Regions from separate parts of the Paenibacillus sp. J31R109 genome, predicted to be linked through region 2. Evidence: riboswitches for the same ligand, from Rfam matches in the RefSeq annotation. Region 2 holds a riboswitch; the other holds the start of a gene.
What was found. Region 2 has a riboswitch for thiamine pyrophosphate ahead of AC58QT_RS29495 (ECF transporter S component). Riboswitches for the same ligand answer to the same signal wherever they lie in the genome.

Region 1: linked by a shared signal. The riboswitch ahead of AC58QT_RS15015 (thiamine phosphate synthase) and the one ahead of AC58QT_RS29495 (ECF transporter S component) in region 2 are both predicted to bind thiamine pyrophosphate.

What each region holds. Positions count from the first base shown of each region.
Region 1 covers NZ_JCAUAR010000004.1:459,594-474,774, forward strand. Annotated here, with positions in the region: gene AC58QT_RS14945 (ABC transporter permease) at 1-548, shown strand, start outside; gene AC58QT_RS14950 (ABC transporter permease) at 532-1,455, shown strand; gene AC58QT_RS14955 (sulfite oxidase-like oxidoreductase) at 1,489-2,166, shown strand; gene AC58QT_RS14960 (nucleoside phosphorylase) at 2,168-2,896, shown strand; gene AC58QT_RS14965 (sugar phosphate isomerase/epimerase family protein) at 3,245-4,096, opposite strand; gene AC58QT_RS14970 (AraC family transcriptional regulator) at 4,241-5,092, shown strand; gene AC58QT_RS14975 (MmcQ/YjbR family DNA-binding protein) at 5,128-5,517, shown strand; gene AC58QT_RS14980 (aminopeptidase) at 5,589-6,704, opposite strand; gene AC58QT_RS14985 (ArsR/SmtB family transcription factor) at 6,708-7,319, opposite strand; gene thiE (thiamine phosphate synthase) at 7,853-8,530, opposite strand; gene thiD (bifunctional hydroxymethylpyrimidine kinase/phosphomethylpyrimidine kinase) at 8,527-9,369, opposite strand; gene AC58QT_RS15000 (thiazole synthase) at 9,575-10,342, opposite strand; gene thiS (sulfur carrier protein ThiS) at 10,347-10,550, opposite strand; gene thiO (glycine oxidase ThiO) at 10,534-11,757, opposite strand; gene AC58QT_RS15015 (thiamine phosphate synthase) at 11,758-12,378, opposite strand; TPP riboswitch at 12,524-12,622, opposite strand; gene hflK (FtsH protease activity modulator HflK) at 12,805-13,830, shown strand; gene hflC (protease modulator HflC) at 13,827-14,699, shown strand; gene AC58QT_RS15030 (bile acid:sodium symporter family protein) at 14,912-15,181, shown strand, end outside.
Region 2 covers NZ_JCAUAR010000017.1:128,214-143,394, forward strand. Annotated here, with positions in the region: gene AC58QT_RS29480 (helix-turn-helix transcriptional regulator) at 1-723, shown strand, start outside; gene AC58QT_RS29485 (DUF3105 domain-containing protein) at 724-1,455, opposite strand; gene AC58QT_RS29490 (methyl-accepting chemotaxis protein) at 1,640-3,085, shown strand; TPP riboswitch at 3,158-3,268, shown strand; gene AC58QT_RS29495 (ECF transporter S component) at 3,405-4,001, shown strand; gene AC58QT_RS29500 (ABC transporter ATP-binding protein) at 4,006-5,508, shown strand; gene AC58QT_RS29505 (energy-coupling factor transporter transmembrane component T family protein) at 5,499-6,296, shown strand; gene AC58QT_RS29510 (S-layer homology domain-containing protein) at 6,366-7,727, opposite strand; gene AC58QT_RS29515 (YuzC family spore coat inner layer protein) at 7,932-8,327, opposite strand; gene AC58QT_RS29520 (FadR/GntR family transcriptional regulator) at 8,518-9,231, shown strand; gene AC58QT_RS29525 (MFS transporter) at 9,373-10,596, shown strand; gene AC58QT_RS29530 (GntR family transcriptional regulator) at 10,703-11,347, opposite strand; gene AC58QT_RS29535 (phosphate/phosphite/phosphonate ABC transporter substrate-binding protein) at 11,536-12,435, shown strand; gene phnE (phosphonate ABC transporter, permease protein PhnE) at 12,469-13,260, shown strand; gene AC58QT_RS29545 (PhnE/PtxC family ABC transporter permease) at 13,261-14,052, shown strand; gene phnC (phosphonate ABC transporter ATP-binding protein) at 14,073-14,867, shown strand; gene AC58QT_RS29555 (tyrosine-protein phosphatase) at 14,945-15,181, shown strand, end outside.

The DNA.
Region 1 (15,181 bases), on a different contig from region 2:
CCATGATGATAGATAAAGGCGTATGGCTTCCCAAGCTGTTCCAAGGAATGAGCGTCCATGCCGGCTTTATCATAGCCATCGGACTAGCGATTCTCCTGTTCTTGTTCATTAAATATACCGTTGCTGGTTATGAAATTCGGATGTTGGGCTATAACCCGTTGTTTGCCGCCTATGGCGGGGTCAATAGACGGAAAGTCATGCTAACTAGTATGTTCGCCAGCGGTGGCTTTGCCGGGCTTGCTGGAGCCATTGAGGTACTCGGTATGCAGTATCGTTATACGGATGGCATGATCTCCAATCCAGGCTACGCATGGTCAGGCATTATGGCGACTCTGCTTTCAGGGGCTCATCCGCTAGGTACGGCTATCGCCTCATTGCTCCTTGCTGCCTTGCAGACCGGAGGCATGGGGGTAGAACGCAATACAGACATTCCACTGCAGATATCCAGTGTCATTCAATCATTGCTCATTCTCTTTGTAACTGCTAAATTCAGCTTTACCCTATGGAAACGTCGGAAAGGAGGCAAGAGCGATGGAGCATCTTCTTGATGTATCTTTATTTAACTCCATGTTTCGCATGGTCGCTCCTATTCTTCTTGCAGCACTCGGCGGAGCGATCTGTTCGCGGGTCGGATTGTTTAATGTCGGTTTGGAAGGCTTCGTCTTGGTCGGCGCCTTCTCGGCGATTGTTGGCAACTATTACACAGGCAACGTATTCCTTGCCGTGCTCATCGCCATAGCCGTAACCATGCTGTTTTCACTGATATTTGCTTATATGAGTATTCACTTGCAAGCCAATGTTATCGTCGTTGGTATCTCGTTCAATTTTCTAGCCCTAGGCTTAACAGCCTTTTGTTTAAAAGCTATTTTTAATGTAAAAGGCGCTTATTATGATAAAAATATGATCGGGCTTCCGAAGTGGGACATCCCCTTCATTCAGGATATCCCTTTCATTGGCGGGATCGTTTCCGGACATTCCCCGCTGGTTTATCTTGCTTTTGCGCTCGTGTTCGGGCTTCAATATTTGCTATTTAAATCGGTTCTAGGCTTCCGCATGATTGCCGTCGGAGAAAATCCGATTGCCGCAAAAAGTCTCGGCATTAAAGTCAATCGAATGCAATATATCGCCGTCCTGATCTGTGGTGTTCTCTGCGGACTAGCAGGTGCTCAGCTCTCCTTGGGACAAGTGACGATGTTCACTGAAGGCATGACGGCAGGCCGCGGCTTCATCGCGCTTGTTGCAACGATGTTAGGACAAGCTAATCCACTTGGCGTTATGGCTTCCAGTTTATTATTTGGTTTAATGGATGCATTCAGTATCCGTCTGCAAGGATTCTCACTACCTACGCATTTCACACAAATGCTGCCTTATATCGTGACATTGCTTGCTATGCTGTTCTTCCGCAAAAACAACTACCTAGCAGATGCACAGAAAGCCAATGGCAGTTCGCGATAAGTGATTAAACAAGCAAGCTTAGGAGGCTAACAGATGAGCAAAGACACCAAAGCGGAGCGCATCAAGCGCATGCAGATTCCCGCTGTAGAAGTTCCACAAGAGCTTGCGGGTAGAATTCCACCGGGGCAAGCGGTCACCGATCGATTCCCTATTTTACATGAGGGTGAAGTGCCTAACTACGATATGTCCACATGGTCTTTGCGTGTTTTTGGTCAAGTAGCCGAAGAGAAAACATTCAGCTACGACGACATACTGGCCCTGCCTCGTACACAAATCCAATGCGACATTCACTGTGTGACCCGTTGGTCCAAGCTGGATACGGTTTGGGAGGGTGTGCGTTTCAGAGATTTTCTTCAACTAATCGATGTGAAACCAGAAGGAAAGTTTGTCATGCTGCATGCAGATCAAGACTACGAAACGAATGTGCCGCTCGCTGATCTGATGGGTGACGATATCTTGCTGGCAATGAGTTTCGATGGTAAGCCGCTTACGCTAAAACACGGCTGGCCGCTCCGACTTGTTGTTCCACATTTGTATTTCTGGAAAAGTGCGAAATGGATTCGCGGTATCGAGTTCATGGCGGAAGATCGCGAAGGCTTCTGGGAACGCAATGGCTTCCATAACGTCGCAGATCCGTTCCAAGAACAACGCTTCTCCGGTGAAGCCATCCCCATCCCAGAAGATGAGTGGGTCAGAAAGGAGTTCGATTAAGTTGCTTTTATCCATCTTACAAGTCAATTCTGAAGATTTGACTCCCTATGCTATTGTGTGCGGCGATCCGTTCCGTGCCGAAGCTATCTCTCGCAAGCTGGACAACGCGCGCGAGCTATCGTTCAGCCGGGAATATCGCACCTTTGTTGGCGAAAAGGATGGCGTGCCCATCACCGTTGTGAGCCATGGTGTCGGTTCCCCTGGCGCTGCCGTTTGCTTCGAGGAGCTCATCAAAGGCGGCGTCAAGACACTGATTCGCGTCGGAACTGCTGGATCCTACTCAGCCGATGTTCCTCCTGGCAGCCTCGTTGTAAGCACCGCGGCGGTACGTGAAGAAGGCTTAACTCGCCAGTTAGTGCCTCATGGCTTCCCTGCGGTAGCTGATCACGCTGTTACACGCGCGCTGTATGAAGCAGCATCTGAAACAGACGGACTCGTAAAGCAAGGGATTACCGTTACCTTGGATGCTTTCTTCCAAGGTGTCGAGGAATTCCCGCATCGTAAATACAAGCAAGCTGGCGCTTTGGCCGTTGAGATGGAAATTGCTGCCCTCTATGTCATCGCTACGTTGCGTGGCGTGCGTGCGGGTGCCATCGTCGCTTTGGATGGCTATGCAGACGCTGATCTGCGTGAAGTATACAATCCGCATACAGATGTCGTTTCTGGGGCTATTGAGCGGGAGATTGATGCAGCGATTCGAGCGATTGTGAAGCTGGGTGCGGCTGAGTAGTAGTGATCGATTTCCTGGTTCTGGTTCTGGTTCTGATCTCAGTGATCCAACCTGCAACCATCCCTCTCCCTCCTACCAGCAAAAGATGCAAAAATACATCAATTTTCCTGTTCTCCCCCTCGGAAAGAGCAAATTCATGCGAAAATGCATCATTTTCTGTGATTTCAGCTCATTTTAGGGCTTTTCGATTCAAAAGGATGTATTTTTGCATGTCTTAAACAGGTTTAACCTACTTTGCCTAGAAAAAGATGCACTTTTGCATCTTTGCCTTCCGTCCAACGCAATCAACGTAACAAAAAAAAACCTTCAACCCACATGTCTGTGGTTGAAGGTTTTTCTTTTAGGTCATTAAGCCAGCCATTGCTTCACTTTCGTTGAGAAGTTATTCAGCATCTCAACTGTCCCGAATTGGCAGCTGAAGTCTTCGATACCAAGGTAGCCATCGTAGCCAACTGCTTTCAAATCGCCAAGCACTTGCTTCCAGTTCACGATACCCGCATCAATCGGTGACCAGTCACTTTTCCAAAGCTTAATGCCGACTTGTTCTTCGCCTGTAAGCGTCCATGCGGCATTTTTGACATGCACGTGTGCAAGGTAAGGTCCTAGCAATTCAAGGCCCATACGGTGGTTCTCGAAGCCTTCATGCACCATGTTACCTGCATCGTGAAGGACACCAATGTGCTCTGGTTTGAAACCAGATACAAGTCGATGCGCCAATCCAGCACTCGCTGTAATCGTATTGTGATGAGTTTCAACTAAACCTTTCACACCATACTGTTGCGAAAGCTCTTGTACATGGTGAAGGTAGTCCACCGCTTTGGCGAACAAATCATTGTAGTTTTGGCTTTTATCGTAACCAGGTACACCCACACGGATGAAAGGTACGCCTACCTTTTGAGCAGCTTTAAACACATTCTCTGTTTCCGCAACATCACAGTTATTCAAATAAGGTGTGATGCTCAGGTTCACTAAATTTTCATTCAATGCAGCCTGCTTAAAACGCTCCAGTTCTGCATCAGACGCAGCTGGGTCGATCGAGCATAGGTTATTTCCCCAGAAGGAAGGCTTTTGTCCAATCGCATTTGCAGGGATATCTTTGAAGCGCCACTCGATGCCAGTAATACCAGCAGCAGCAGCCGCTTTAGCAAGCTCTTCTGGTGTCAAATCTGGGGTAGCTACAGTAAATACGGATAATTTCATATATAAGCCTCCTTAGGTATAAGCAAGATTAGGTTAAATGTTTATCTCTCCTATATTTTGCAGTATAATAAAAACGTATTCATTGCATTAATTGGGCAAAAGTTTGCTTATATTGACTCCAACTCCAGACAAGGAGATCTTCATATGCAGGAAATGTACAAGAATCTTCATCAGTTATTGACTTTTCGACACGCGGTGACCCATAATCCGATCCCACTGGACTTCCACCAACATCAGGACCAATATGAAATCTACTTTTTCCTTACAGGTGACGTTCATTATTTTATCGAAAAGCAAGTCTATCCCTTACAGTATGGCGACCTTCTGATTATGCATAGCAACGAGCTCCATCGGCCTAATTTTCAGTCCAAAAAACAGCGTTACGAGAACGTCGTGATTCACTTCAATCCTGCCATCCTCCAGCAATTCAATTCTCCACAGTTTAATCTGCTGGACTGCTTTGATAACCGGGTATTTGGTGAGCAAAATCGAATGAGACTGACGCCGCCGCAAATTGACGACATCATGAAGCTCTATGATCGCATGGAGATGCATCGCCGTCCGCAGGCACTGCCTGGTTCCGAAATTTTATACGTATCCACTTTTATCGAACTGCTCGTTTTTATTAATCGGATCTTTCAAAATCAAGGTAAACAAGAAGAACAAGTCATGATGCCGGACAAGCTCTCCTCACTCTTTACCTACATTGATGAAAACTTGGAACAGGACCTGTCGCTAGAAGTTCTGGAGCAAGTCGTTTTCATGAATCGTTCCTACTTATGCCGACTATTCAAAAAACATACAGGCAGCACGATTCACGAGCACATCCTGTTCAAACGTATTGCAAGGGCTAAGCATTTGCTGCGAGAAGGCTCTACGGTCACTGACACTTGTCAGTTAGCGGGCTTCAACGATTACTCGAACTTCATTCGGACGTTTAAGAAAGCCGTCGGACTGCCGCCTCGGCAGTACCAGTCACAGCAACGACGAATATAATCACTCATCTAAATCCCTGATAGGAGTTGAACCTTGTGTCCCACCATCAGCTTCAATCCCCATCGAGTTTGGCGCATCTAGCCAGAATTCGAGACTTTTGCACCATGCTCCCTGAAGTCGAAGAAAAAGTAGATGAATTTGGCCATACGACTTTTCGTGTGAAAGACAAGCCCTTCATCATGCTTGGTGAGAATGACGGTCAAGTCTCGACAGCGCTCAAAACCGAGCTTACGACCCAAGAATTCCTGCTAGGTCAAGAGGGCACAGCCTATCAAAAGACGCCCTACATCGGACGTCATGGCTGGGTTAGTATCTGGAACGTTGACCTCGTGCCTTGGACCGAAATTCAAGATCTAATCGTCGAAGGGTATGCGCGGACTGCACCTAAGAAACTTGTTCAGCAATTAAAAAGCATGAAATCCTAATCTTGTCTGCAACAAAAAAAAGGTTGCCCACGTCTATGACGATGGACAACCTTTTTCTATACACGGGAACCCTATTTCAGGTTCTCTGGATTCAACACTAGAAGTTCAGGCAATACGAAGATGCCATCCTTACGGATCAATACATCGTCAAACCAAATTTCGCCGCCGCCGTACTCTGGGCGTTGGATATTGACCATATCCCAGTGAAGCGAGGATTTGTTGCCATTGTACGCATCATCATAGCAATTACCAGGTGTGAAGTGGAAGCTTCCGTCGATTTTCTCATCGAACAGAATATCCTTCATTGGATGCTGAATATATGGATTCACGCCGATCGCGAACTCCCCAACATAACGCGCACCTTCATCCATATCAAAAATCTCATTAATGCGATCCGTATCATTCGCAGTCGCTTTAACAATTTTACCATTTTCGAAATGAAGCACTACATTCTCAAAGATAAAGCCGTCATGCGGTGACGGTGTATTATAAGAAATGACCCCGTTAACGGAATCACGCACTGGAGCTGAGTACACTTCGCCATCCGGAATGTTCAACTCTCCGTCGCATTTCACGCCGCCGATACCTTTAATGGAGAACGTTAAATCCGTTCCTGGGCCAACGAGGCGCACTTTATCTGTGCGATCCATAAGTTCTTTTAAAGGATCCATCGCTTTAGACATTTTGCCATAATCCATCGTACACACATTGAAATAGAAATCCTCGAACGCATCCGTGCTCATGCTAGCAAGCTGCGCCATTGAAGACGTTGGATAACGTAGAACAACCCATCTTGTATCCTTGATGCGAACATCGAAATGAACTTGTTGGTAGTACACCGAGTTATAAAGCTTCATCCGATCTGCTGGGATATCCGACAGTTCATAGATATTAGCTCCACCGCGTACACCTATGTAGCCTTGCATTTGTTTCATTTGAAAAGCATCAGCGTCAGCCCAAATCTGCATTTGCGCTTCTGTACCTTCCATCACCAGCTGACGAATGACAGCATGATCACGTAGGTTTACAAAAGGATGCGCACCAGCGGCGTGTACCTTCTTCACAATTTCCTTCACAAGCGCATTATCAATGCCGTAAGCTTCGATTAAAATATTTTCACCTGGCTGTGCCTTAACTGAATAATTCACCAATACGTCTGCTAGCTTTGTTAGTCTAGGATCCAACATTTGTTATCTCTCCTCTTCGTTCGCGGGTTCGATCGGGTCAAAGCCCCTTTCATGCGTTTGGAAGCCAACCGTGGTCAAATAGAACCAATCCCCGTTCTCTTCTTGTTCAGCATCAAGCTCATAAATTAGAGCGCGAAACTTCCTCAACCATTCCGTAAATTTCGCTTTACTCATTTGGACTTCAACCTGCGTCATGAGAATTGGCCATTGGGATCGATCGGGTGATGGAATTTGAAACGCCTCTTCAGGCGCATGAATCGCTCTGTTTCTAGCATGTCCAAGTACGCTCAAAGTACGTTCTCGATAATAATTTTCCACCTCAGAAACATACGGAAGCAAATTCTCCCCAGGCACAAATCCGCGTGCTACGGCACGATAGAATTTTTGCACAATACCATTCTTCAGCTCCGTACGAACAACAAAAATCAAATTATGACGCTCCAGCTCATTCAAATGATAATGCACCTTCGCGCGCGCCATACCTAACAACTTAGCCAGTTGTTGCCCGGTATAAGCTTTCTCTATTAAATAAAGCAGTACCCTAGCACGAAGTGGATCACTAATCGTTTTGAGTTGTTCGAGTTCTTCAATGATATAAACAGGTTGCAGTTTCATCTGGATCCGACCTCCCTCTCTAGTTCCAATTTGGACGTATGTGCTAGATGCTAGAACGAGTATTTCTCTCGCAAAACCTTGCAACATGTGCCTCTTGGTCAACTTTTAATCTCTTAAAGAGATTAATTAAACGACGGTCAAATCTTTTTAACCGTATCATAATGCTAAACAGAATCTATGTCAATTGCGGTTTCCGATACCTTTTGATTCAGCACCAGACGTTTGTCTATGCGACATTTCACCGCTTTAAAGGGTTACCGAAATTAAGCTTTCTACTATGGTAGCAAAAAGGGACGTTTCTGTCACCAATAAAGGTAGAAACGTCTCCAAGAAAATTAAAGTTTATTCGTAATTTGGCAGTTATTCACAACTTCTCATCGTAACATCCGTGTCTGCTCTTCACTTCTCGCTGCTACATCCTATTATTCTTACCTCTCTTACCTCTCTTACCGCTTCATCCACTTAATTGCAGATAACAAATAATGATTTTTGTCAGTTGATATTCGGTAATTGGATGAGATGAGAAAGTGTTGTCAGTCGGTATTCGTTCGTGCAATGCTAAGCAGCACACGCAGCGACTCCGCAGCTTCACGCGGTGAGCGCGCACCCGCGATGGCGCTCACTACCGCCACGCCGTCCGCCCCAGCGCGGATGACGGCGCCGGCATTGGTGGCATCGATCCCACCGATGCCCACAAGCGGTAGCTGGATGCCGCCTACGCGCATCCGCGTTAGTACGGCTGGCCCCTGGACCTCACGCGCATCGAGCTTCGTGCGCGTGGCGTACTGGGGGCCTACGCCAAGGTAGTCGGCGCCTTCCGCCAGCGCCGACTGGGCTTCGCCCAGATCGTGGGCCGATACGCCCACGATCATGTTCGGCAGCCGCTTCCGCACCGCGGCGGCTGGAGCATCCTCTTGGCCGATGTGAATACCATCGGCCTCAAGTTCTAGAGCCAGCCGTTCATCATCGTTCACGATGAACGGAATCCCGCGCTGCGCGCAAAGGCGGCGCAGCCGCGCGCCCAGCGCGAGCAGCTCCGGCCCCTGCAGGGCGCCGGGGCCCTTCTCGCGCAGCTGAAACATCGTGATGCCGCCGTCGATGGCGGCTTCCAGCACTTCATACGGGTCAGCCCCGCCACAATTCGGGCTGCCCATCACCAAATACAAACGCAGCGCCTTGCGCAGCTCCTCAGCAGTTAACACCATGCTCATCGTACACCTCGTGTGGCCGTATTTTTCATGTCAGCAGCCCGAATGCCCTGCTGATAGGCCCAATGATTCGTCGGGCCATGCCCGCTTCCGATATGTAAAGGCTCCGAAATGGCAGCTTGGATGAAGCTTTTTGCCAATTGTAAAGAAGCCTTCGTCGTGTGTCCCTGCGCCAATCCGGACGTCAAAGCAGCTGCAAATGTACACCCTGTTCCGTGTGTGTGCTGTGTAACCAATCGTTTTGAAGTAAACTCGGTAAAGGAAACTCCATCATACAGCAAGTCCGTTGCTTGCTCCGTATTTGCTTCATGGCCGCCTTTGATCATCACATGCTTGCAGCCGTACTCATGGATGCGTATAGCTGCTTTCTGACGAGAATCCCCATCCGTAATTGTTATCCCGCTAAGCGCCTCAGCTTCAGGGATGTTCGGCGTCACCACATCAGCTAGTGGCAACAACGCATGAATCATCGCGTCTATCGCCTCTTGCTGCAAGAGCGAAGCTCCACCCTTGGCTATCATCACAGGATCAACCACGATCTGACTCCAACCAAATTTTTGAATTGCCGCCGCTACAACACGAATAATTTCGCCGCTAAAAAGCATCCCTGTTTTCAAAGCATCCGGTCGCAAATCTTCCCCAATAGACGCTAATTGGCGTTCGATCGCTTCCGCGCTCATCGGGTAAACCCCTTGCACACCGAGTGTATTCTGCGCCGTTACAGCCGTAATCACGGACATGCCGTACACGCCGAGTTCTTGAAATGTTTTCAAATCAGCCTGAATGCCAGCGCCACCGCCACTATCCGAGCCGGCAATCGTCAATGCTTTGTAAATCGCCATGATAGTCTCCCTCTCTCTCACTCGCTATCCCCATCATCTCAGCAGCTCTTTTACATCCATCTATGTTCGCAATCAGATATCTATATCGCCACTATCCCTTTGGCTCAGGTCAGCAAACGTCAAACCATATCCTGAGCCAATGGGATAGTGCCCACATGAATGGGTGTAGGAGTCATCCCCCGCCTCAGCGAGCACTAGTCACAACCTATACGCGGCTCAATCCATCCATCGGAGAGCTCGCCGACGCATAACGCTTCTTCGGAATGCGGCCTGCTTCGAAACCGGCGCGTCCAGCTTCGATCGCGAGTTTCATGGCATATGCCATTTTGACAGGATCCTTCGCACCGGATACTGCTGTGTTCAGCAGCACACCATCAGCTCCCATTTCCATTGCCAAAGACGCATCTGAAGGTGCACCAATCCCTGCATCCACGATGACAGGAACTGTCGCCTGTTCGATGATGAAGCTCAGATTCAACGGATTAATGATCCCTTGACCCGTGCCTATCGGTGATGCACCAGGCATGATCGCATGTACGCCAAGTGCTTGCAGACGTTTAGCTAATAACACATCGTCCGATGTATATGGAAGTACGATAAAGCCTTCCTCCAGCAGCATTTCTGATGCTTTCAGCGTTTCAACTGGATCGGGTAACAGCGTCATTTCATCCCCAATAACCTCAACTTTGATCATGTCACACAAGCCTGAAGCCTTAGCTAAACGTGCGATGCGGACGGCTTCTTCAGCTGTTTTGGCACCAGCGGTATTCGGCAGCAATGTGAAATTCGACGTGTCCAGCATCGACAGGAAATTCGGCTGACTCGCCTCAAATATATTCATCCGTCGTACCGCAAACGTCAGAATTTGGGACTCGCTGATATCCACCGCTTGTTTTTGAATTTGAAAATCAGGAAACTTCCCCGTACCTAGCAATAAACGTGAACGAAACTCATATGGACCGATTTTTAACATGTTTTTATCCTCCTCCAACGAAATGAACGATCTCAATTTTGTGTCCTTCTGCAAGCTCAGCTCCAGCGTGATCCTCTTTATGTAAAATGGCTGCGTTATGCTCGACCACGAGCATTTTGTCGCTTAAATCGAAGTGTGCCAGCAACTCCACAACTGTACGAATCGTGTCAGGCACGTCAACCTGTTGACCATTAATGTGCAGTTTCAATGCTTATCCATTCCTTTCCTGTCGCTGAAAATGTGTCCTGATCCTGCTGACTCACTCGCTTCGTATTTGGCGAAAAATCCGGGCTGAAGGCATCCAGCCAAGGGGCTATCGCACGATTCCCTTGTTCACCTGCGCCATCTCCGCCAACAATCCAATCCGCTATCACTCTCCCGGTGATCGGGCTCAACAATATCCCGTTGCGGTAATGCCCGCACGCTGTATACAAGCCCTCCATCGTCGGCACTTTGCCGATGTAAGGCAGCCCGTCGGCTGTCTGCGGACGCAGCCCCGACCAAGCTTTCTCCCACTCTGCGTCGCCGAGAGCAGGCATCAGCCCCCTCGCGCGCTCCATCAGCTCTGCCAACCCCGAAAGCGACACCTTGCGGTCATAGCTGTTCGGCACGACCGTCGCGCCGACCACCAGCCGTCCGCCGGCTTTCGGCACGATATAGCACCCTGGCGAGAACAGGGTTTTCTTTAATAAAGGCTTCGGCGTCCGTACGGAGAAGCACTCGCCCTTCACGGGATACATCGGCAACTCGACGCCGATGCTCCCCAGCAGCTGACCGCTCCACGTGCCTGCGGCGACGACCACGTGGTCGCTGTAGAGCGGACCGGCGGCTGTCTGCACGCCAATGACGCGCTCCTGCGCGGTCAGCAGCCCTTGCACCTGGGCGAACGGTTGCACCTTCGCCCCAAGCACCTGCGCCGCCTGCGCGAATGCCGCCGCCAGCAGCGGAGCGTCGACCTGCCCATCTTCGGGCAGGTACAGGGCTCCGCGCGTCGCTGCGCTCAGCGCGGGCTCTAGGGCTGTGGCTTCAGCGGCGCTGAGCCACTGGGCCTGCTCGCCCGCTGCACGTTGGAGCTTCGCTCGCGCGCGCAGCTCCTGTTCGTGATCGTCGCTGAGCGCGACGTTCAAGAGCCCCTCACGGACGAGACCGATGTCGATGCCCGTGAGTTCTCGAAGTTCCCCGCTCAGCTCGGGGAACATCGATCTACTTAGGCGCGCCCACTGGAACAGGGCGCCCGTGTCTTCCATCTCGGACTGTGCGCCGAGCATGCCTGCAGCGGCTGCCGAGGCTTCCGTGCCTAGCTGGCTGCGCTCTAGCAGCGTGACGTTTTGCCCTCTTTTCGCCAAATAATAGGCAATAGATGTACCAATCACACCACCGCCAATGATGATGACATGGGATCTTGTTACTGACATTCAACTCACCTCAATCTGTCTAAGCTCATCTTGATAGGCCAGTACGGCTCCGAGAGGATCCGCTGCTTCCCATATTCCGCTCATCACCGCGATCCCAGATGCACCTGCATCCAGAACGGATTTTACCCTCGCAGGTGTCATCCCGCCTATCGCAATAACAGGAATGTTAATCTCGTTAACTAATTGTCTTAACTGCTCCAAGCCCCTAGGCGGCAATCCTTGCTTAGAGTTTGTCGCAAAGATATGACCGAACATGACATAGTCGGCCCCCTCTTTTTCACGCCATTTTGCCTCGTCTGAATGATGCACAGATACTCCGATTCGTTGTATCCCCCGGCATAATTCATCTTGAATAACAAGCGATGGCGTTGTGCCTGGGAGCTGCACACCGCCTGTCTGCAAGGCTAGAGCAATAGAAGGAAAACCGTTGACGTACACACGCTTAGCTGGAATCCCTTGCTCCAATAAGTACTGCACGCCGATAAACACTTCGTCCAAGGACTTCATCTTCTCCCGGATATGGATCGCCGTGACATACGGGTAAATCTGAAGCGCAATTGTTGCCAGCGCAGACCATGAAAGTTTCCCGTCCGATATGACATGCAACTCTTTCTCCGACACTGATCCCCCACTTCCTCTCCAGCCAATTTCACTTATAACTGATCTACATGCAAAGATCCTGACATCGTCGTGAAACACAAAAAAACCACTTTCCTTAGAAAAGTGGTTGTAGGTTGCCTAATCATAAATAGCGATTAAATCGGCTCCAAAGCTCGTTCCACTTTCCTCCGCTGGCATAAACCAGATCAGGTTCAAAGGGTTCAGTCTACACTGTCTCAGCCTCTCGGCGCCCCTAGGGATTCATTCGTATGCAATTACTAATCATCATAGCATGGCAGCCAACTCTTGGAAATACCAATTTTCCATTTTCACTTGCAGTTAGCCTAGCCTTTCTCAATTTAGTGAGAATTACCTCATCTGCCTGAAACCATTTCCAAAACTTCCCGTATAGCATATCAGTAAATCTTATATTAAGGGGTGTTTGCCATGGAACCATTTGTACTGCCAGAACCCGATCGACGAAGACCCTCTTCTTCCCTCCCGCCAGGCTTGATGACCAAAATTGTTATCGGCCTTGTCATCGTTCTCGCCCTTATTTTCGGATCTTCCACCTTCTACACCGTACAGGAGCATGAGAAAGCGGCCATTCTAACTTTAGGCAAATATACGACTGAGAAGGAAGCAGGGCTGCACTTTAAACTTCCTTTTCCGATTCAACAGGTCATTGTCCTTCCTGCTAAAATGACACAGCGAATCCAAATCGGCTTCCGCGAAACAGGTGGTAAAATTACTCCTGTAGAAGAAGAAGCGATGATGATTACGGGGGATGAAAATATTTTGTCCGCTGATGCCGTTGTGGAATGGAATATCAGTGACATGCGCAACTACTTGTACAATATTGATAATGCTGAATTGTTCCTTCGTAACTCCGCAAGTGCAGCGATTCGTTCCGTTATTGGCGCTACTGCGCTAGACTTTGCCATCACGGAAGGTAAAACTGAGGTCCAAGGCAAGGTCAAAGAGCGATTGATTGACATGCAAACCAAATATCAAACAGGTATTCATATTGTCGATTTGAAGTTCCAAGATATCGAGCCGCCAGCGGGCGATGTGCAAAATGCTTTTAAAGATGTAACCAATGCACGTGAAGAGAAAAATACGAAAATTAACGTGGCGACGAAATACGAAAATGATATCCTGCCAAGGGAGCGCGGTAACGCTCAAGCACTGCTTGAAAATGCCGAAGCTCAGAAGAAATCACGGATTTTGAATGCGCAGGGGGATGTGGCGAAGTTTAACGCCCTGTATGCGGAATATGCGAACAATAAATCAGTTACAGAGAGCAGGCTTATCATCGAGACGTTAGAGAAAATATTGCCGAATGCCAAAATTTTCATCAGCGACAGCACAGGCGAAACGGTTAAATACTTACCGATTAACGAGCTGTTGCGCCCACCTGGTACTGCAACTGGCACTGCAACCGGTACAACGCAAGGAGGGGCTGCGAAATGACCTTACAACGTAAATGGATTCTTAGATCCATCCTTGGTGTAGTTATCGTTATTCTCTTCCTGCTCTCTCTGTTTATTGTCAAAGAGGGGCAATATCGCGTCGTTCTCAAATTTGGAGAAGCGGTTCGTATCCAAACAGAGCCTGGCATTCATTTTAAAATTCCATTCATTGAATCGGTTCGTACGCTTCCTAAATATCAAATGGTGTATGATAGTAAACCCACTTCCATTTTGACCAAAGATAAAAAACCAATCGAAGTCGATAACTATACGGTATGGCGAATCGATGATGCACAACAGTTCTTACGTACGATTCAATCGATTACCGGCGGAGAAGAGCGTATTGATGCTGCTGTGTACAACACCGTCAGACGGAAGTTGTCGGAGATCAATTACAGCGATATCATTAGCGAAAACACACAACGTGGTAATTTGAACGATGAGATTACGAAGGAAGTTTCCGAGTTAATGGAACGTGATAACTACGGTATTCAAATCGTCGATGTGCGCATCAAGCGCACGGATCTTCCAGATTCCAATAAGCAAAGCGTGTATAAACGGATGATCTCTGACCGTCAATCGATCGCGGCGAAGTACTTATCCGAGGGTGATGAGGAGTCCAAAAAAATCACCTCCAAAGCCGACAGACAGGCAAGTGAGTTGATCGCGCAAGCCCAAGCAGATGCGAAGAAAATCGTAGCTGAAGGCGAGCAAGAAGCAGCCAAAATCTACAACACTGCGTATGGCCAGGACCCTGCCTTCTACAATTTCTATCGTACGTTGGATAGTTACTTGGTGTCATTTAAAGGGGAGCCTGTTATCATGCTGCCGATCGATTCACCATACACCAAAATTTTACTTGGTAAATAAATAGGTTTGATCTCCGAGCATGTCATCTTTGGATGGCATGCTTTTTATTTATGTCATGAACCTTCATCTATTCGCAATTTTCCTTGACGGCAAGTCATACATGCGTTTATCGTTGGTTTCATGAAATCCAATACTACTCATCAAGCTTTCTTCTCATATATTCTACCTAGCAGCCTGCGTGTCAGGTTGTTCATGAAAGGATGTACACCTAGATGCTGCCTCAGCTGAATCGACAATTAGAAAAGATTTTGCCCCTCATCACTCCCCTAAGTGTTCTTATTGGGGTTCTACTTGGAAGTCACTTATCTGGATTTACTTATCTATCGCCGTGGTTATTTGCTTTTATGACCTTTTCAGGCAGCATCTCTTCCAGCTTTAAAGAGTTCATCAAAGTCGTCGTTCAACCGCTTCCGCTGCTAACTACTTTATTCATTCTGCATGTCGGGATGCCGCTCATCGCGCTAGGTCTCGGGCATGTCGTT
Region 2 (15,181 bases):
ATCCACCAAGATTGGACGTTTATTTTTGTGATCTATGGCCGCTGTGTGTATTGGATCAACGAGAAAAAACAAGTATTAGACAAAGGGCATTGGCTGCTCATTCCGGGAGACACACCCTATTATGGGCGAAGTGTGCCTACAAAAATTCATGAGAAATTCGTACTGCACCTGGATGCACAAGCAGCCTCTCACATCTTTCCTCTACTTCAACAAACGTCGCACACCTGCCGTCAGACGGGGAAGTTCGATATTATCGCAGATCGGCTGCGGTTGATTCATCGTGGATGGCAAGATAAACAGCCCTATTACATAGCGCTGTGTGAAGCGCATCTGCAAGAGTTGTTTGTGTACCTCCAACGAGAGTGTGATCAGGCCGCTACAACCTCAGCAACGTCACTTCTCGTGGAGCAAATGAAGGGGTACATCCAGAATCATTACCGCGAACATGTGACTAAAGACGAGTTAGGCCTCTGCATCAGCCGGTCACCGAATTATGCAGCCTCCCTTTTTCGCCAGGTTACGGGTCAGACGATCAGTGAATTTGTGCACGTCACAAGGATTAAAACTGCCGTCTATATGCTGCGCCATTCGGCCCTGACTGTAACCGAAATAGCCGAATTTATCGGCTATAACGATCCGTCTTATTTTTACCGTGTATTTCGGAGAATGACAGGATTGGTGCCGACTGAGCTAGTCTCAGATCGTGAAACGATTCGAAAATAATTACATCGTTCCGCCGCCCAGTCGAATGTTTGCTGGAATTTGTTCAGGACCTTTGTTGATATTGTCGTAAATAAATGTACTAACGCTAGCTTCATCAAATTTGGTAAGTGACATCGTTTTCGTCCAAGCGGTAACGACAACCTCTTGATCAGCAGGCACATCCACATTAGGAACAGCGAGCACCCCAGCACCAGCCGTCTTAAAATGGGTCAAGTACTCAAGGCGGTCAAGCAGCTCTTTCGGTGCGTCGGGATGGTAATGGATGATAATATCCCCATGCTCCAGGTTGTGGACAAGCATTTCGTAACCAGGGCGCTCCTTATAGAAGCCGAACTTCAAATCGTGGGGACTATGTGTGCCTGAAGTAGGGATTTTCATCTCGTACATCAAGGTACCATCTTTGTGATCGCGTCCGTAGTCCTTATCTGTCGTGACCTGAATGTTGGCATGTAGATTTAGCTTGTCTAGACTATATTTGCCGGCGGAGCTCTGAATGAGTGAAGTGCCCATACTGCCGATAGCAACAATGAGCAGGGCATGTGAAATCAGTTGCCAGGTCTTATGTTTCTTTTTCAAAGCTTGCTTTTCGGCCTTCTTCAACCGAGAGGTGTTGTCTTTGTTAATGCGTGCTGCGAGCACATAGCCAATGATAGCGGCAATAAGTAAAGCTAGTCCGATATAGAGCAATATGGTCATCGTTTCAATCCCCTTCTGCGTCGTGGAATGATCCATCCTGGATAAGTTCCTGTATTGAAAAAAAATGAAGACACTACAAATTGTAGTTTTTATTTGGGGTAGAAGTCAACTTCTAATCTAATCCTGATTTTGGCATCTAAAATAGAGGGTAAACAAGCATCCTTGTTGAATAGTGTAGGAAAATGTCTCATTTTGTAGAAGTTATCTAGGGGGAGTAAGGATGTCGGAGCAACTGCTCGAATTAAACAGAAGAAATAGCTTAATGGTTAAGCTTTTATGGGCGTGTCTTGCACTGGGGGTCGCGGCTGCGTACACATCAGCTACGATGATGATAACCCTTTCATCGGTTGGCGTGCCAATTGCCATTATATGTACAATTCTAACTTGGAAAAGGGTTGCAATTCCCTATACGAAGTATATTATTGCGGTTGGACTTAGTGTGATTTCCTATTTTTTCATGTCGAATAGTGCGTCGTTATTTGGTCTTTTTATACTGTACCTTAGCTTAGCACTCATTTCTTTATATATGGATTACAAACCGCTTGTGCTGAATGGTGTCATCGGACTCATTAATATGAATGTTTACATAACGTCTCTTACTCCGCATGTGGACCCGATTGGAGTCAATGCTTTCTACCTCCTTACGATTATGACACTCATCGGTCAAAGTCAGATTGGGACCAGAATGTTAACGAACGTCGCGAGAAGCGCGAAGGAATCAGATAATTCTAAGATCAAGACGGATGAAGTACTGGCAGGTGTACGTACGACGACAGAAGTTCTAGGTACATCTAGTGGAAACCTACAAGAGAACGCCGCTGTAACTGGCAGAATTACGGAGGAAGTGGTTGCCGCTTTTCAGGAGATTACGATAGGTATTGAATCACAGGCATCCAGTATTAACGATATTACAACCGCCATTCAAAACGTGAATGAAACGGTTGAACAGACGACCGCGGCGTCAAATACGATGAGCAGCAGATCGCGAGATACGGCGAGAATGACGAATGAAGGCAAGACACAGATGCAGGATTTGTCACTCAAAATCAATGATATTACCCTGATCGTGACAGAAACCGCCGATATCATGAATGAAGTGAACGAAGAAAATGTGAAAATTGAGAACATCGTTTCCACGATCGCAGACATCGCTAACCAAACGAATCTATTGTCGCTGAACGCTTCCATCGAAGCAGCTCGCGCAGGCGAACATGGGAAAGGTTTCTCCGTAGTTGCAAACGAAATTCGGAAGTTGGCTCAGAACGCCCACATCGCATCGACCGATATCTCGGAGATTCTCGGCTCCATTCAGACGAAAGTCGTGACAGCGGTTGAGAAGGTTGCCGTAGGGATTAAAGCTGTAGAGTCGGGGAAAAAATCGACAGATAATGTAAACCAATTGTTCGAGGTTATCAACACGAATACAGCGGAAGTCATGGAGCAAGCTGGGCATTTGCAGCGCATGAATCAACAGTTGCAGATCTCTTCGCAACACGTCGCGGAAGAAATGACATCTGTTGCAGCGATTACCGAAGAGTCTGCGGCATCCGTTCAAGAAGTGTTGGCGAGCGCCGAAGTGCAGCAGCATCGCGTACAGGATATCGTAGACAGCATCCGTCAATTGAACGGATTAACGCAGGATCTCAAGCATTTGATTGAGAAATAAGCAGTGTGCGATAATCCCATGGAAAAAAAAGGATTGCCAAAAAGCGGCTAATCCGCTACAGTTAAGCCAAATGAATAGCAACACGGGTGCTTGATGAAGTCAGGCTGAGATAGTGGCCCTATGCCACTGACCGTTAATCTGATCTGGATAATGCCAGCGTAGAGACCTTATGTGCTTTTTTTGCACGAATGTTCAAGCCTGCCGTTAATCCGGTGGGCTTTTTTTGTCCTTTCGGGGGCAATGAAGACATACATCCAAGGTTGGCGTGTTCGCCTATCTCATTGACAAATAGGAATTGAGAAAAGGAGTCGAGTAGAAGATGGCGCAAAAGGAAGCAAGTAAACAAGGGTTGAAGCTGACCGATATTTTGATCACGATTGTGATCTCGGCAGTGTTCGGTGTGATTTATCGGATTTGGGGACCATTTTACGACCTGATGAAGCCGCTGGGCTTGCATGCAGAGCAGTTAAGTTATGGCATGTGGTTCATGGCCGCGACATTTGCTTTCCTCGTCATTCGCAAACCAGGGGTTGCTTTACTGGCAGAAGTGGCGGCTGCCACGATTGAGGCCCTCTATGGCGGTCATTGGGGAGTGGCGACGCTAGTGTTCGGTGTGCTTCAAGGGCTTGGAGCAGAGCTGGTATTTGCTGCATTCCGCTATCGCCGTACGACTGTAGGAGTAACGATTCTCGCATCTTTCGCATCAGCCATCATGTCTATCTTCGTGGATACTTACTATGGCTATATGGAGCAGCTAACCTTTTGGAATTACATGTTATTCATCAGCTTGCGATTGTTGGGCAGCGCTTTGATCGCAGGTGTGTTCGCCTACTATTTGACGAGCGCTTTGTCTCGCACGGGTGTACTGAATCTAATTCGCCCCGTTTCCAAAAAAGATTACGATGTATTGGGGTAAAAAGATGAGCGAAGGAATGAGCGTTACGAATCTACGGTTAAAATATCCCGGCGATGACGCCCCCCTGATCTTTCAGGGGGTTTCCTTTTACATCAAACCTGGTGAAAAGGTGCTGCTCCTTGGACCTAGCGGCAGCGGCAAATCGACGCTGCTTCAGGTATTGAGTGGCATTGTCCCGGACATGATTGAGCTTCCGCTCAAAGTGGATGAGATTCACAGACCTGACCGATGGGGCTATGTGTTTCAAGATCCGGATACGCAGTTCTGCATGCCATACGTCGACGAAGAAATCGCGTTTGTGCTGGAAAATCAGGAAGTGCCGCGGGAGGAGATGCCTGCGCGCATTCGCCATTATTTAAACCTTGTTGGGTTACATTTACCGGATGCACACACGCTGATCAGTACGCTGTCACAAGGAATGAAGCAGCGATTGGCCATTGCCAGTGTGCTAGCGCTAGAGCCAGAGGTGCTCTTTCTCGATGAGCCTACGGCTTTGTTGGATGATGAGGGTACGAAGCAAGTCTGGGATACGATTCGCTTGATAAGCGAGAACAAAACCCTGCTCATCGTAGAGCACAAAATTAGCGGCATGCTGGATTTGCTCGATCGGTTGATCATTCTGACACCAGAAGGAAAAGTATTGGCAGATGGACCTCCGCTTACGATGTTTGAAGCTTATAAAGAGCAAATAAGGGAATACGGCATCTGGTATCCCGAGGTATGGGAAGATTACGCCATGGAGAATGTGCAGGTAGATCAGGGTGCTGGGACGCCGAGTGAAGCACGAGAAGTCGTAAATCCCATGGAGCCTGTTATGGTTTTCCGGGATTTCGTCGGGCTTCGCGGCGGAGAGATCAAGACCTCTGTGGATAACTTCAGCGTATATCCAGGCGAATGGATCACCGTTGTCGGTGCCAATGGTGCAGGCAAAAGTTCGCTCCTCCTCGCGATTATGCGGCTTATCCCAACCCGCGGTAGCTGTGACATCGCGGCCGTGAAGGGCAACAAAGTCGAGCAGCTTGCGGAGCAAGTCGGCTTTGTGTTTCAGAACCCGGAGTTCCAGTTCGTCACGAACTCCGTGCAGGAAGAGCTGACCTATGGCTTGCCAGAGGGTCAGTCAAAGGGCCAGAGGGCAGCTGCTGAGCGGCTGCTCCGCGAATACGACCTGCTCGCGCTGCGCGAGCAACACCCGTTCCAGCTCTCGCTGGGCCAGAAGCGCAGGCTCAGTGTGGCTTCGGCGATGGTTCGCCGGCCACGCATCCTGCTGCTGGATGAGCCCACCTTCGGGCTCGATGCGCGCGGCACGATGCGCATGCTTGAGGGGCTGGAGCGGCTGCGCACCAGCGGAACCGTGATCGTGATGGTCACGCACGATCACGAGATCGTCCAGCGCTGGGCCACCCGCACCTGGCAGGTTGATGCGGGGCGCGTGACGGAGGTCGCGTCATCGTCCGCTCTAACCGACGTGCACGCTGACACGGGAGGTGAACCGCTGCTATGCAAATAACGTTCAGCTTTCGGGAGACGTGGCTGCATCGGGTGAACCCCGGGGTGAAGCTCATTTTATCGATTGGGCTATTCATCGTGGTCATCTTCACCCATAACATCAATATGATGCTGTTTCTGACAATCGGTGCGATGCTTCCGCTAGCGTTGCTCTCCGGGCATCCGGCTAAGCGCTTACTGCTGTATACGTCGCCGTTCTTGCTTCTATTCATCTCATCCTCACTGGGGATGATGATGTTCGGTACAGGTGAGACGTTGTGGTATCACCTTGGGATTATACGAATCACGGAGGAGAGCTTCTACCGCGGCATACATCTTGGTTTACGCGGTATGCAGGTAGCCTCCGTTGGCTTGCTGTTCAGCTTGACCACTAGGCCTGTCGCGTTGTTCTACGCGATGATGCAGCAGTGGAAGGTCGCGCCGAAGTACGCGTACAGCTTCTTGGCAGCGCTGCGCATGCTGCCCGTCATCCTTGAGGAGTTGCAGACGCTTCGCTATGCGCTCAAGGTTAGGGGCAAACCCAAGCGCCAGAATCCGCTCACTGGCTGGTACACCACGATGCGGTTGATTGCGATTCCGCTGCTAGCTCAAAGCATTCGCCGTGCCCATCGGACGGCGGTGGCGATGGAAGCGAAGCGTTTTTCGATGAGTCGCCAACGAACTTATTATTATGTATCCTCCTACTCCAAGGTAGATATCTATTACATACTCTACTGGATTGTGCTCATCGCAGCGGCTTACTGGCTAGCCGTGACTTGGCCGATTTTGAACAGTGTAGATGTGCGATAGGCTGCCTTGTCATAGAAAAAAAGAGCAACCCAATCCCCGAAGGGGGAAGGATTGCTCTTTTATTTTTGCTTAGTTTTTCACTAATGTAATGTAGCTTGTAGCTTTTACTCCTGATGCGGATACGGCTGTAAGTTCAAATGATGTCACATTACCTGTTACTTTTACAGTACCATCGGATTCGACCATGACGGAGCCAACAGCTGAACCTGCTTCGCCTTGTATATCATTGGTAATAAATACAGTTCCTAGAGCAAAGTTGTAATCTGAAACATCGGTGCCTTCGTACTTGTTGTCATAGCTATCAATAGCCGTAAGATCCATGGCTTCATAAGCATTGAAGTCAGCCTGATACACACTACCAACAACTGTCATCGTTTCGGTAATGGAAGTTTCCCCAGCTGTTAATGTCTTCACAGTCACAGGGTCGCTTTGGACCGTTACGGTAACATGCAATTGTTTAGCTTCCCCATCACCAATTTTTACCATCACACTTACATCAGCTGTTCCAGGTTTATTTCCGATTACATAAGCATGATGATCGGAGCTAAGACCTACTTTGGCAATGCTGGAATTGGAGGAGAAGACGGACTGTACAACGCCAGGAATGGCAATTTCTTCACCAGCTGCAGAGGTTACTTTTATTTTAATTTCTTTTGCAAATTTACTTATAGTAGGATCTTCCGCATCCGCTTGTGAGACACCTGTAGCTGAGCTTGTAAGGCCACTATCAATGACGCTAGCTAACTTGTAATCACCTACAATGGAAACATTGCTTGGGTTAGTTGGTGTTACAACAGGTGGCTTCTGAGCGTTGAAAGCTTCTTGAGCTCCAAATGAACTAAGCACGAGATCCTCACGTGTTGCGGCTTGGTCGCCAGTTTTGCTAGTTGGATGAATACCAAGCGCAGTAGCTTGTTTGATTGCATCGGTGTACCAAGGCGAACTTGTCATAGAAACCGTTTTGCCTAATCCTTTAAGAAGCACGGTATCCAACTGGGCTGCAGTAACGGACTCGCCAGGCAGGAAAGTTGTATCTGTTACACCGTCGATAAGACCGGCTTTTTTGGCTGCTTCAATATAAGGGATCGCCCAACCATTAGCCACGTCATCTGCATGAACATCGGTGAAGCTGGACACCTTAATCGTAAGATCAACCGGGATATTGTAAATTTTCGTAGCTACTTTAGCGAATTGCGCACGCGTCATATTTTGCGAGATGCCGAAAGTTGAATCCGAGACGCCCTCAAAAATACCATCAGCGATCATACGATCAATTTTAGTTTTTAAAGCTGCGTTACTTCCAGCCAAATCAGTGAAATCAGCGCTTGTTTTAACAGCAGCGGAGGCAGGATGAACCAGTGATAGAGAAGCGAATAATGTTAATGCCATGGCAGTAGTCGAAATAAGCTTAAGTTTATTATTTGGTTTCATATAGGAAAGGCCTCCTTGGCATGTTGCGAATTTTGTGTTTCTAGCAATCTAGTGTTTCACGTGCTGGTCTTGTTGCTATAACTATAGCTTGCCTGATCATCCACGTCATTGTCAAATTTCTGGCAGTCTCACCAGGAGAGTGCTAAATAAATGTCAAAAAAGAGCAATCCTTTCACCCAATGCGGGTTGGATTGCTCTTTTTGACTATTCGCCCCATTTGAGCATGAGTGTCAGTTGGCAGCAGGGATTGCCTGTAATGCGCGGACCTACAATGAAATGAACAGCACTTGGCGAGTACGTTGTTTCAATAGCGGATTCATAACCGAAGGTGTGTATGATGCGATCGACTTCTTTTTTATTCCCACTCTGAGCGTTGGTCATCAATTGTTTAGCAATTGCGGGATCCGTGAGCTTTTTGACGAGAAGGGAGGTATCCTTCAATATATGCTCAGAGGTAGCGGCCGAGGTGGAGAGTGTTTTGGTATTCACAGGTGGAAAGTCGCGATCCCACGCCCAATAAGGTGCATAGTGGTAAGGATGGGGCGGATAAAGGTAATACTGAACTGGGCGATAAGGATACAAGGTTGGGTCGTTGTACAAGGAGACCGTCCCCTTTCTGTAAAATGATGAGCACTAGCAATATATGTAAGATGTGGGCGAGTGTGCATGGTTAAGCTAGGATGGAGCGGGTATTAAGGAGAAGTTGTTCATAAAAAAAGGATGAGCTTGTTCTTATTCTATAGAAAAATCCCAAAACAGCTGATATACTACTTATACAGGAGATGATCAGATGAATTCGAAAGTATCGTTCCAAACACTCCGCCGCCCCAAGCTTGTTGATGATGTTGTGACACAGCTGCAGAAGAAAATTTCTGACGGCGAGCTTAAAATAGGTGATAAAATTCCGACAGAGCCGGAATTAATGGAACAGTTCGGCGTCGGCCGCTCTACCATTCGTGAAGCTGTACGGGTGCTTGTGCACGCGGGTCTGCTGGAGAAGAAGCAGGGCTTTGGGACCTTTTTAACGGGGCATTCCGATGCTGCGATGCAGGAGCCGCTAGTCCACCGACTGCGTCGGGCTGAAATATTGGAAGTCTACGAAGTCAGGAAAATGCTCGAGCTAGAAATATCCAGACTCGCAGCGGAACGTCGAGATGAAGCGGATCTGGAGCAGATGAGAGAAGCGCTTCATCAACGTTTGAAGGCGCTCGAGAGTGGAAATATGGACGCGTATCTAACGGCGGATTTGGCGTTTCATCAAGCGATTGCAGTCGCGAGCAAGAACAGCATTGTTGTCGATCTGTATCGTTCATTTTCAGCGGTACTGCTGGAAGCTTTAACGAATTTAGTGAAGGATGAGCAGGTTCATGATCACCATCATCTCTTTCACGTGAATTTGTATCAAGCCATCCTAGATCAGGATGTCGCCGCTGCGGAGAATTGGACGCTTCAAAATCTGGAGGGAACCGTCCAGCAAGTCAAAAAGTTTCTTCAACAGGAGTAGCTGCTGCGACAGAAGGGGATATAAAGTAGCTATCGCCAACATCAAAGTCGAAAAAGAGTAAAGTGGCTGACACCACGGAGCTCTTTCTCTTCTATAAATTTAAACATCAGATGATATGATGATAAGGAGTGATTTTATTTTATGCAATCAACAGCAACAACAGCTGCAACGAGCCCAGCACAAGATCAGGCACGTACGGTGTACGCCATCTTATTTTCAATCAGCTTAGTGCACTTATTGAATGATTCCATTCAGTCGGTTATTCCCGCTATTTTTCCGATTCTGCATGACTCCTTGCAGTTGAGCTTTACGCAGATCGGCTGGATCGCTTTCACGCTTAATGTGACGGCTTCCTTGTTCCAGCCGCTAATTGGGTTGTATACAGATGCGAAGCCGAAGCCCTATTTGCTGCCAATCGGGGTTGTATTTTCGCTGATAGGTATCATCGTCTTGGCTTATGCGGGAACGTTCTCTCATGTCATCATGGCCGTTATTCTCGTCGGGTTAGGGTCATCTGTGCTGCACCCAGAGTCTTCTCGGGTAGCCTACTTAGCTGCGGGTCCTCGGAGAGGGCTGGCGCAATCGATTTTCCAAACAGGCGGGAATATTGGTCAGGCGTTGGCGCCTGTGTTTACTGCACTTATTTTCGTACCGTTAGGACAGTTCGGGATCATTTGGTTTACTTTTGCCGCGGCAGCGGGGATTGTGATTCAAGTGTTTGTTGCAAAATGGTATCAAGGCGCGATTGTCGTACGCTCTGTGGCGCGAAAATCGGCTGTTGTGAAGAAGTCGCTGCCTAAAAAAACAGTCGCCTATGCGTTGTTTATTCTCATCATGCTGCTCTTCTCCAAATTCGTTTATGTGGCGAGTATGACGGGGTTCTATGCGTTTTATTTAATGGATCATTTCGGCGTCACTACAGGGAAAGCGCAGCTTGTTATTTTCATTTTGTTAGCGGCTGGGGCCGTCGGTACCTTTATGGGTGGACCTTTAGCGGACAAATTCGGTAGACGAAATATGATCTGGTTCTCCATCCTGGGGACAGCGCCATTCTCCTTGCTGCTGCCATTTGTGAACCTCTTCTGGTCAGCGGTGCTTTGTGCATGTATCGGGTTCATACTTTTGTCCGGATTTTCTGTTATCGTGGTCTACGCGCAGGAACTGTTGCCAGGCAAGGTTGGCACGGTATCGGGGCTATTCTTTGGTCTGGCGTTCGGCTTAGGCGGCATTGGTTCAGCGGTGCTGGGGACTCTGGCGGATGCGACTAGCATTGGCTTTGTGATTCAGCTATGTGCGTATTTACCTTTGCTAGGACTGCTTGCAGCCTTTTTGCCAACGGATAAAAAATTGAACATGATCAATTAATCGCATACGAAGCACAGTCGAATCAACAAAGAACCTCCAACTCCACATTCGTGGATTGGAGGTCATTTTACGTCTCAGCGGCTCTGTACGTTCATCGTTCATAATTTTAGATACGACCAGATCGCACCATGCGCTCTCTATTAAATAAATGCGCTTCTTTCATAATGCGTTTTACAAGCTCGAAATCGCGATCAACCAGCGCATCATAGACCGATTGATTGAGTTTATTGGCTGAGTAGTGCGGCTCGTGAGGAGTGACTTTAAAGTTAATTGTGGCATAAAGGACGATTTTATTAATGGACTGCTCCAAAACCTTCAACATGCTGGCATTGCTCAAAATGCTAATAAGGCTACATGCAAATTCAAAGCTGTATTTCACATATAAATAATAGGCTCCTTGTTCAGTTGCCTCATATTGCAAATCCAGAATGGTTTTGAGCTTTTTTAAGTCGGGCATTTCACCTTGTGATTGCATATGGTCCAACGTGTATAACTGAAAAGCGTGCATAATCTCCATGGTGTCCATGGCTTCTTTCATCGATAATTCTTTCACGAGAATCCCACGATTTTTCAGAGAAACAACTAATCCCTCGTGTTCGAGCTGGGCGATAGCACTTCTGACGGGCGTTCTGCTCATATTCAACGCGTCTGCGAGCTCATTTTCGGATAATAAGGTGCCAGGCATAAACTCTCCGTGCATGATTTGTGTATGAATATATTCATAGGCGGCTTGAATCAACGATGAAGACATTTCAGTTATTCCTCTCACTATAAAAATGGAATTGTCTAGTTAGTCTAGCATGGATTTTCGGCCAAGTGAAGGCATTTACGGCAGAACGAAACATTTACAAAACGTTAAAACCACGTAGATATTCTTCTAACAATAAACAAGTAGAATTCAACTTGTATACAACTTGAACGTTATTTTAGGAGGGTACTATGAAGAAGACCATTTCAATCATGCTTACTGCACTCGCTCTAATTTCTGTATTGGCAGGCTGCAGCACATCAAGCAGCGCAACACCGAAAAAGTTTGTTATTGCCTACCTTCCACAAGAAAGTGATGAAAAGCGTACTGAAATTAATAAAGACTTCGAAAACAAGCTTTCTGAGAAAATAGGGATTCCGGTTGAGTCTTTCAAAGCTACAAGCTATAACGCGGCCATTGAGGCTATGAAAAATAATAAAGCCGATTACGCCCTATTCGGTCCATTCTCTTACATCGTTGCGGTTGATCGTGCAAAAGTAGAGCCAATTGCTGAACTTACCCTGCCAAGCATGGTTGGTAAACCGGCTTCAGTCATTATCGTTCCGAAAAATTCACCTGTCAAAACGCTTGCCGATTTAAAAGGGAAAACGTTCGGATTCGTCGATCCCGTATCGACAACGGGCCACTTATTACCGAAGTCGATGTTCGTTAAACAACTAGGTATCACGCCAAAAGAATTAGAAAACAACTTTTTTAAAGAAGTTTCCTTTGCTGGAGGGCATGACAAGGCTGTGCTTGGTGTTGTTAGAGGACAGTATGACGCTGCCGCTACTTCCGCTATGCTGCCTGCAACTTTGGAAGCCAAAGGTTTAATCGAGAAAGATTCCTACCGTGTGATCGCAGAATCCGGATCGGTCGCAGGAACAGCGATTGGTATTCGCGGCAATATCTCACAAGAGATCAAGGACAAAGTAAAAGCATTTCTACTCAGCTATAACAATCCGGAATATTTCAAAAATACAGTAGGGTCCGCTGATGGTAAATTCATTGAAGCTAATGACAAGAACTATGACAACATTCGTGAAATTGCGAAATCACTGAACCTTAGCACAGAAGACCTGCTTAAATAATCGAACGATCAAGTAACAGCCGGAGAAGGAGAAATGTCTGTCATGCACCCTGAAATTATACTTAAGCAAAGGAAGGTTAAGCGGCGTTTGTCGCTTCTCCTCCTTGCCTCCGTCATCATTTTTTCCATCTGGTACATCAAGTTTGATGTCGTGGAATTTATGATGGGAATTCCGATTTTTGTGCGGTTTTTAGTCGTTGATTTCATGCCGCCGAACGCCTCTGATGTATCCCGTTATGTCAAACCGATCTTGGATACCTTGGCGTTTGGGGTTGTGGCAACGTTCATTTCTTCGGCTGTCGCGATCATCTTTGCTTTCATGATGGCTAGTAATACAACACCGCATCCTGTTATCCGATATGTATTGCGCGGTATTGTTTCCTTTTTCCGTAACGTGCCTTTCTTGGTATGGACGTCGCTCTTAGTTGTGCTCTTCGGAGTGGGCGCTATGCCGGGGATCTTCTCTCTCATTCTGTTCGGCATCGCTTTTTTGTCCCGTGTGTATGCGGAATCTATTGAAGATATCGATAAACACGCGGTGGAAGCCATCAATGCGACAGGAGCCACTTATTTTCAAAAGGTAAGACATGCGGTTATTCCTCAATTTATGCCGGGGTATATCTCATGGACCCTGTTCATGTTTGAGATCACAATTCGGGCCTCTGCGGTGCTTGGACTTGTTGGTGGGGGTGGTATCGGCAGCCAAATTAAGCTAACCATGGATCTTTTCCAATACAGTAAAACGGCCACCGTTATCACCATTATGGTACTCATGATTTTGGTTGTTGAGTTCCTGACACAGCGAATAAGGGAGCGATTGATATAAATGAAGACGCCTATCGCCCATAAGACTACACAGCGTAAGCAGCAATTATTTTTCCTAGGCATGATCGTATTATTCATTCCTTGTATGTTCTATCTTCAACTGGATACCAAACAGTTTCTGGATGGGGTTCAGCGGATACCGGATATCGCTCAAAAGTTTATGCAAATTTCTTTCAATGAGCTGCCGATGCTTCTGGCGGAGCTATTGACCTCTGTTGTTGTTGCTTTTCTTTGTGTGCTAATTAGCGTAGTGATTGCGATCTTACTTGCCTTTGTAATGGCGGACAACACAAGCCCTAACCGATTTGCAGCTAAACTATTACGTGCTTTTGTTGTTATTGTTCGTACAATTCCTACAACAGTGTGGGTACTATTAGCCGTAGCTAGTATGGGGTTCGGGCCTATGGCCGGCGTGCTCGGACTCATTTTTCCGACTGTATCGTACCTGATCAAAGTGTTCGCTGCGCAAATTGATGAATCCGGTAAAGACATTGTGGAAGCGATTCGAGCAACGGGAGGGACTTGGTGGCATGTCGTCTTTAATGGCGTTCTGCCTAGCCTGTCTACGACTTTCTTGGCATCTATCGCGTTTAACTTTGAGATGACAGTCGCTGAAACGGTCATTTTGGGTATGGTCGGTGCGGGAGGCATAGGTGTGCTTTTGCAAGAGTATATCGGCTTTTATGACTTTGCTCCTTTAGGGATGGGCGTTCTGGTCGTATTTGTAACGTTATTCTTGCTCGAAATGACGACGAATCAAGTTCGCATTCGTCTTGTTGGACGCAGTCGCTAAACCCCAAGGAGGTCACAGGTATGTCAACACTATTAACGATTCGAAATTTGCAAAAAACATATAACAATTCAACTAGAGCGTTGAATATTGGTCATTTGGAAGTGAAAGAAAAAGAGTTTATCGCTGTGATCGGTCCCAGTGGAGCCGGCAAATCAACGCTGCTGCGCTCGATTAACCGTCTGATCGAACCAACCTCAGGGAGTATTGATTTCCTTGGACAACGCGTGGAACAAGCGAATACCAAGAATTTGCGTAAAGTACGCTCGCAGATCGGGATGATTTTTCAACATTATAATCTTGTGAATCGACTAAGTGTGCTAGAAAATGTCCTTCATGGACGTTTGGGCTATATGAGTTCATTGGCAGGCATGTTTAATCGCTATAGTGAAGCGGATAAGCAAGAAGCGATTGCCTTACTACGTAAAGTTGGATTGGAAAATGAGATCTATAAACGTGCGGATGAACTCTCAGGCGGTCAACGGCAGCGTGTCGGTGTTTGTCGAGCGCTAGCTCAGAACCCCAAGATGATTCTAGCGGATGAGCCGATTGCTTCCTTGGATCCGCGGTCGTCGGGTGTCGTGATGGATGCCATTCACCGTAATTGTACGGAGCAAGGTATCGCTTGCTTGGTTAACCTGCATCAGGTTGAGGTGGCTAAGCAATATGCGAGTCGCATTATCGGCATCAAAGCGGGAGAAATCGTATTTGACGGCCCTCCAGAAGCGTTGACGGACTATCATACGTCGCTGATTTATGAGGGGAAAGAGAGTGAAGCTTTTCATCAGCCCCAAGAGTTAAAGCTTGCTTTTGCTTAAATCTAACCTGACGATAACCACTGTTATGTGGCAAGAGTTAAATGTACGTTCAAACTATACGATGAGGTGTTGTGACCATGTCCATTCAAATTGCAAACTATCCCGAAAACCGCGTACTCCCTTTCGAAGGTGTTTTAAACTTCCGTGATATGGGCGGGTATGAAGCCGTTGACGGCCGTAAGGTTAAATATGGTATTTTATTTCGTGCAGCGGAATTAACAGGCATGACGGAGAAGGATATGGCCTTGTTCCAATCCTTGGGAATCAAAACTATCTTTGACTACCGTACAGATTCAGAAGCGGAGCAGAAGCCA